Regions from separate parts of the Geobacillus sp. PK12 genome, predicted to be linked through region 2. Evidence: a T-box and tRNA genes for the amino acid it is inferred to sense, from the RefSeq annotation. Region 2 holds a T-box; the other holds one or more tRNA genes.

Region 1 (3,265 bases), on a different contig from region 2:
GCCGTAAGCAGCGGATGACGATGCAGAAAACGGCGCAGCCGCGCGGTCTTTCTCTCTTTCGGCATCGCCTCCATAACCTTGGCTGCAAACGACGGCGGCGCCGCAACGTGGGCGGCATATTGGAGGAAAGCAACCGTCTTTTTCAGCTCGTGAAAATGGGCAGCGCACGCAGCGCACGAACGCAAATGTTCTTTCAGCTGCTGCTCTCCTTCTGGCTGGAGATCTCCATCAAAATAGCTGTGCATGAGCAACACGATTTCTTTCGGACATTCCATAGTCTCCCACCCTCTTATAAATGACCCAATTGCCTGCGCAACGCTTCACGGCCGCGATGCAGCCGCGTTTTCACCGTGCCGACCGGCAACCCTAAAATCTCGCTGATTTCTTGCAAGGACAAATCTTCCATATATTTCAACACGATCACGCTTCGATACTTTTCTGGCAACTGCTCAATCGCTCGCTGCACCGTCTCTTGCAGCTCCAGGCTTTCCACTGCCTCCTCCGGGGATGCTTCGCGGGAAGGAAGCTGAGCCTGCATCGTCAACCCGTCCGTGCCTCCGACCTCTTCATCTAAATACACGTCCGGCTTCCGTTTCCGCAATTTATCGATCGTCAAGTTCGTCGCGATCCGGTACAGCCAAGTGGAAAACTTCATTTCTGGATTGTACGTATCAATATGGATGTAGGCGCGGATGAACGCCTCCTGCGCCGCATCTTCCGCCTCATGCCGATTGCCAAGCATTCGATAGCAAAGACGGTAAATCTTGTCCTTATACAAATCGACAAGATCCGCGTATGCGTTTTGATCCCCTTTTTGGATCGCCTTAATTCTCTTTTTAATAAATAGATCCATAAAATACAATACCCCCGCCTCACGGCTTACTGTATATTACGGCGCTCGATCAAGAAAAGTTTCATGCAACATATTTATTGTATCATACAACGGAAAAAGAGGGGACTCCAAACAAATGGCAGCCCCTCTTTCACAAACAGCGGGAACAAATCATCATCATATCCGTGAATCCCGCAACCAACCCTCTTTGCCCACATGCATTACATGAGTTTTTCACCAAACAACGACCCCATCAGCGCTACAGCCACTGATGCTGTTTTGTTCCGCTCATCCAAGATCGGGTTCACTTCGACAAATTCCGCTGAAGTGATGATTTGTGCCTCGGCCAGCATCTCCATCGCCAAATGGCTTTCGCGGTATGTCAATCCTCCAATGACAGGCGTTCCGACTCCCGGTGCGTCGCTTGGGTCAAGGCCATCCAAGTCAAGCGACAAATGAACGCCATCCGTTCGTTCTTTTAAATAGGCGATCGTTTCTTCCATCACCCTTGTCATTCCGAGCCGATCAACCTCATGCATCGTGTAAATTTTGATTCCTTTTTCGCGAATAAACTTCTTCTCCCCTTCATCAAGGGAACGGACGCCGATCAACACGACATGTTCCGGCTTGATTTTGGGGCTGTATCCGCCGATTTGCGTCAGCGCCGGATGGCCAAACCCGAGGCTCGCCGCCAGCGGCATGCCATGAATGTTTCCAGACGGCGACGTTTCCGCGGTGTTGACGTCGCCATGCGCGTCATACCAGATCACTCCAAGCCGCTCATAATGTTTCGCCACCCCGGCGAGCGTGCCAATGGCGATGCTATGGTCGCCGCCCAACACAAGCGGAAATCGCCCCCGCTGAACGACTTGGTCAACCGCCGCCGCAAGTTTCTCGTTCGCTTCCGCAACCGCTTTCAAATTGCGCAACCGTGAATCTCCTTGCTCGTGCAACCGCTCTGCTTTTCCAATCGGAATATCTCCCAAATCTTCAATATCGTAATGAAGACGTTCCAGACGTTCGATGACGCCTGCATAACGCATTGCGCTCGGCCCCATATCAACGCCGCGGCGTGTCTGCCCTAAATCCATCGGAACCCCGATAATTGAAATTGGCTTCATGCTGTCTCCCACTCCTTTCCGGTTCCTGTTACGTCTTTATTGTAGAGGAAAGAAAGGGGATGACTCAACTTGACAAAATTTTGAATATTTATACCGATATAACAAAAAAGAGCAGGCTGCTTTTGGTTGTCAAGCAGTCTGCTCTTGATGGAGCCTATCGGGATCGAACCGATGACCTCCTGCGTGCAAAGCAGGCGCTCTCCCAGCTGAGCTAAGGCCCCGCCCCAAGCGGAAGACGGGACTCGAACCCGCGACCCCCACCTTGGCAAGGTGGTGTTCTACCACTGAACTACTTCCGCGCTATGGTGAGCCATGGAGGACTCGAACCTCCGACCCTCTGATTAAAAGTCAGATGCTCTACCTACTAAGCTAATGGCTCATGGTTGAGTATACACTCTAGGTACTACCTAGCTCTACCTGCCTCTTCCTCTCCCAGCCGATTCAAAGATGCCAAGTGCGTCGAGGCAACTCGAAGCAAACTCGAAGATGTAGCGCTCGTTACTGAGCTAATGGCTCATGGTTGAGTATACACTCACAGTGAACGATGTCCCTTCCTCTACAAGCATATTCAAGGAAGCAAGATGCGTCGGGACAACTCGAAGCAAACTCGAAGATGTAGCGCTCGTTACTGAGCTAATGGCTCATAGTTAGGATAACACTCTAAGTATGCTGCCCCTTCCTCTGCCAGCCTGTTCAAGGAAGCAGATGCGTCGGGGCAACTCGATGCCTATTCGACGATGTAACGCTCGTCACTGAGCTAATGGCTCATGACCATTTTTATGTACAAAAAAAATAATGGCTGGGCTAGCTGGATTCGAACCAGCGCATCACGGAGTCAAAGTCCGTTGCCTTACCGCTTGGCTATAGCCCAACGCGATGAGAAAGAAACGCTGTATTCAATTGCTATTATATCTCAGCAATCAGGGAAGTATACACTTTTCATTTCGGCCAATCATCCTTGAAAGGACGACTGGCCGAAATGGAGTGACCCGTACGGGATTCGAACCCGTGTTACCGCCGTGAAAGGGCGGTGTCTTAACCACTTGACCAACGGGCCGGAAAATAAATGGAGCTTCCAACCGGGCTCGAACCGGTGACCTCTTCCTTACCATGGAAGTGCTCTACCTACTGAGCTATGGAAGCGTAAAAATGGCTCCGCAAGTAGGATTCGAACCTACGACCTACCGGTTAACAGCCGGTTGCTCTACCGCTGAGCTATTGCGGAATGATGAATAACTATATGTCATGCACATCTTCCCAATGTGCTCGTTACCTCTTCCTCTGCCAGCTAATTCAAGGGAGCGAGATGCGT
Region 2 (3,265 bases):
ATAGCTTCCAGCCGTTTCCTTCTCCTGACAGCGGCCACTCTCTTTACGGCGAACGCGGCCTCGCCGGCAGCATGGTTGTCGCCGCGGACGGAACAACGATCGGACTGTTGGATGACGTATATTTTGACGGGCAATTGGGCAAAATTGACGGATACGAGATCAGCGAGGGATTTTTTTCCGATTTGACCGAAGGAAAGAAACGAATGGAGCTCGCTCCGTTCACCGCCAGAGAAGGCGTGGTCACCGTGGAAACAACGATGTAAGGAGAGTGGCTGTCCATGCTCATTTGCCCGAATTGCAAACGAAAAAATTTAGGGAAAATCGGCGTCAACCAGTACTACTGCTGGGATTGCTTTATTGAGCTGTCCGTCTCGAAAGGGATGATCCACGCCCATCAAGTGGAAGAAGACGGAACGTTGAGTTCCCTTGACGACTTGTTTGACGACCACGAACGCACGATCCAATTTTAGGGGGGACACGCATGAACCGGATGATGACGTCGCTGTTAGCAGTCGGATTAGGCGTCGCCGCTTATCAGCTCGCCCAACGAAACGATTGGATGAACGGTCGCACGATGCGGAGGATGCGCCGCCGCTTGATGCAAGCGATCCGCTGACGGCGCTGCCGCCCTCGCCTTTGCGCGGGGGCGGCGCCTTGTGGCTGTCAAATAGTGCTAAAAGCGGTGAAGGCATATTTCTCGCCGCATCTCCTACACTAAACGGTAGGAGGTGTGGCGATGGGCGAGCAACAATGGCTGTCGTTCTTTCGCATCGGAAAATGGCTGCTGATTACGGCAATCATCTATTTGATCGTTCGGATGAAAGACGTTTGGTGGCCGGTCATCGATTTTATCGCAACGGTGTTGACGCCGTTTTTGCTGGCGTCGTTTATTACGTATTTGCTCTACCCGCTTGTGGAATCCATCCATCGCAAAGGAATGCCGCGCGCCCTTGCCATTTTGTTGATTTATTTGTTGTTTTTCGGTTTGGTCGGCTACGGCTTGTACCGCGGCGTGCCGCTATTCATCGCCCAGTTGCGTGAACTGGATGAACAGCTGCCGTCTTTGATGAATACATACCGCCAATGGGTGCGCCACATCCACGACGAGACGTCGAATTGGCCGCTTGAGGTGCACACACGCATCGAGGGGATGTTTGCCGAGATCGAGCAAGCAGCGGCGGCCGCCGTCGCGATGGCGATTCATGCCGCCAAATCGTTCATCGGTTCGGCGGCGACGCTGTTGATCATTCCGTTTATCGTCTTCTATATGTTAAAAGACATCGATGTGTTGAAAAAAGCGGTTTGGTACATGACACCGAAGCGGTGGCGTGGGCCGGGGATGGCGTTTTTGAAGGATGTCGATGAATCGCTCGGCGGCTACATTCGCGGCCAGCTGTTCGTCTGTGCGGCGATCGGTCTGGCGGCGGCGCTCGGCTTGTGGCTTGCCGGCATGGATTATCCGCTGTTGCTCGGCTTTGTCATTGGCGTGACGAACATCATCCCGTATTTTGGCCCGCTGATCGGCGCCGTTCCAGCGGTCATTTTGGCTGCCACCGTCTCGCTGAAAATGGTCGTGATCGTGCTTGTCATCATTTTTACCCTGCAGTTTTTAGAAGGGAACGTTTTGTCGCCGCTGATCGTCGGCAAAAGCGTGCATATGCATCCGCTTGCCATTATGCTCGCCCTCTTTGCCGGCGGTGAACTCGCCGGCGTGCTCGGCCTCATTCTTGCCGTTCCGACGGCGGCGGTGCTGAAAGTGGCCATCGCCCATTGGAAAGAGCATTATGCTTCGCATTGACAAATGCTCTCTGCTTGTCTATAATCTTTCAATGAAAAAAGCGAATACATAACGCGATGACGGATCGAGTATGTTGCAGTCCATCTTAACGCGCGAGTTCGCGCACAGAGAGGAATTTCCGCGGCTGAAAGAAATTCCAGATGAAGGGCAACAGAAGGCTAATCCGGAGCGCAGGCAAAACCTGACGCAAGGCTGCGTTACGGCCAAAGAGGTGATGGGCGTTTTTTGCCCATAAACAGGGTGGTACCGCGAGCATAACTCTCGTCCCTGCAGGGGATGGGAGTTTTTTTATATAAAAGGCGAAAGGGGAGGATCATCATGAAAAAGCTGACATCCGCCCAAGTGCGGCGCATGTTTTTAGAGTTTTTCCAAGAAAAAGGCCATGCGGTTGAGCCGAGCGCATCGCTCATTCCGGTCGACGACCCGTCACTGTTGTGGATCAACAGCGGCGTCGCGACGTTGAAAAAATACTTTGACGGGCGCATCGTTCCGGAAAACCCGCGCATTTGCAACGCGCAAAAATCGATCCGCACCAACGACATCGAAAACGTCGGGAAAACGGCGCGCCACCATACGTTTTTTGAAATGCTCGGCAACTTTTCGATCGGCGATTACTTCAAGCGCGAAGCGATCCATTGGGCATGGGAGTTTTTGACGAGCGACAAATGGATCGGTTTTGATCCGGAACGGTTGTCCGTTACTGTCCATCCGGAAGACGAGGAAGCGTACAACATTTGGCGCAACGAAATCGGCTTGCCAAAAGAGCGAATCATTCGCCTTGAAGGAAACTTCTGGGACATCGGCGAAGGCCCGAGCGGTCCGAACACGGAAATCTTTTACGACCGCGGCGAAGCGTTCGGCAACGACCCGAACGATCCGGAGCTGTACCCAGGCGGGGAAAATGACCGCTATTTAGAAGTATGGAACCTTGTCTTTTCGCAGTTTAACCATAACCCGGACGGCACGTACACGCCGCTGCCGAAGAAAAACATCGACACCGGCATGGGCTTGGAGCGGATGTGCTCGATTTTGCAAGACGTGCCGACGAACTTTGAAACCGACTTGTTCCTGCCGATCATCCGCGCGACCGAGCAGATCGCCGGCGAGCGGTATGGCGAAGATCCGGACAAAGACGTCGCCTTTAAGGTGATCGCCGACCATATTCGCGCCGTGACGTTCGCGATCGGCGACGGGGCGCTGCCGTCAAATGAGGGCCGCGGTTATGTGCTGCGCCGCCTGCTCCGCCGCGCGGTGCGCTATGCGAAACATATCGGCATTGAACGTCCGTTTATGTACGAACTCGTCCCGGTCGTCGGCGAGATTATGCACGACTACTATCCGGAGGTGAAAGAAAAAGCCGATTTCATCGCCCGCGTCATCCGGACGGAAGAAGAACGGTTCCATGAAACGCTCCATGAAGGGCTCGCCATATTGGCGGAGGTGACCGAAAAGGCGAAAGAGCAAGGA

What was found. The T-box of region 2 lies ahead of alaS (alanine--tRNA ligase). A T-box ahead of a tRNA ligase gene usually reads a tRNA of that ligase, here a tRNA-Ala.
Region 1: it encodes a tRNA-Ala, which carries the amino acid that the T-box ahead of alaS (alanine--tRNA ligase) is inferred to sense. The anticodon was not compared.

The regions. Positions count from the first base shown of each region.
Region 1 covers NZ_SDKL01000064.1:470-3,734, reverse strand. The annotation lists gene rsiW (anti-sigma-W factor RsiW) at 1-275, opposite strand, end outside; gene sigW (RNA polymerase sigma factor SigW) at 290-853, opposite strand; gene rocF (arginase) at 1,054-1,953, opposite strand; tRNA gene ETR37_RS16685 (tRNA-Ala) at 2,102-2,174, opposite strand; tRNA gene ETR37_RS16680 (tRNA-Gly) at 2,181-2,252, opposite strand; tRNA gene ETR37_RS16675 (tRNA-Lys) at 2,257-2,332, opposite strand; tRNA gene ETR37_RS16670 (tRNA-Gln) at 2,750-2,824, opposite strand; tRNA gene ETR37_RS16665 (tRNA-Glu) at 2,939-3,010, opposite strand; tRNA gene ETR37_RS16660 (tRNA-Thr) at 3,021-3,096, opposite strand; tRNA gene ETR37_RS16655 (tRNA-Asn) at 3,104-3,178, opposite strand.
Region 2 covers NZ_SDKL01000013.1:8,596-11,860, forward strand. The annotation lists gene ETR37_RS06110 (PRC-barrel domain-containing protein) at 1-263, shown strand, start outside; gene ETR37_RS06115 (hypothetical protein) at 279-470, shown strand; gene ETR37_RS06120 (YrzQ family protein) at 482-616, shown strand; gene ETR37_RS06125 (AI-2E family transporter) at 737-1,798, shown strand; T-box leader at 1,846-2,070, shown strand; gene alaS (alanine--tRNA ligase) at 2,117-3,265, shown strand, end outside.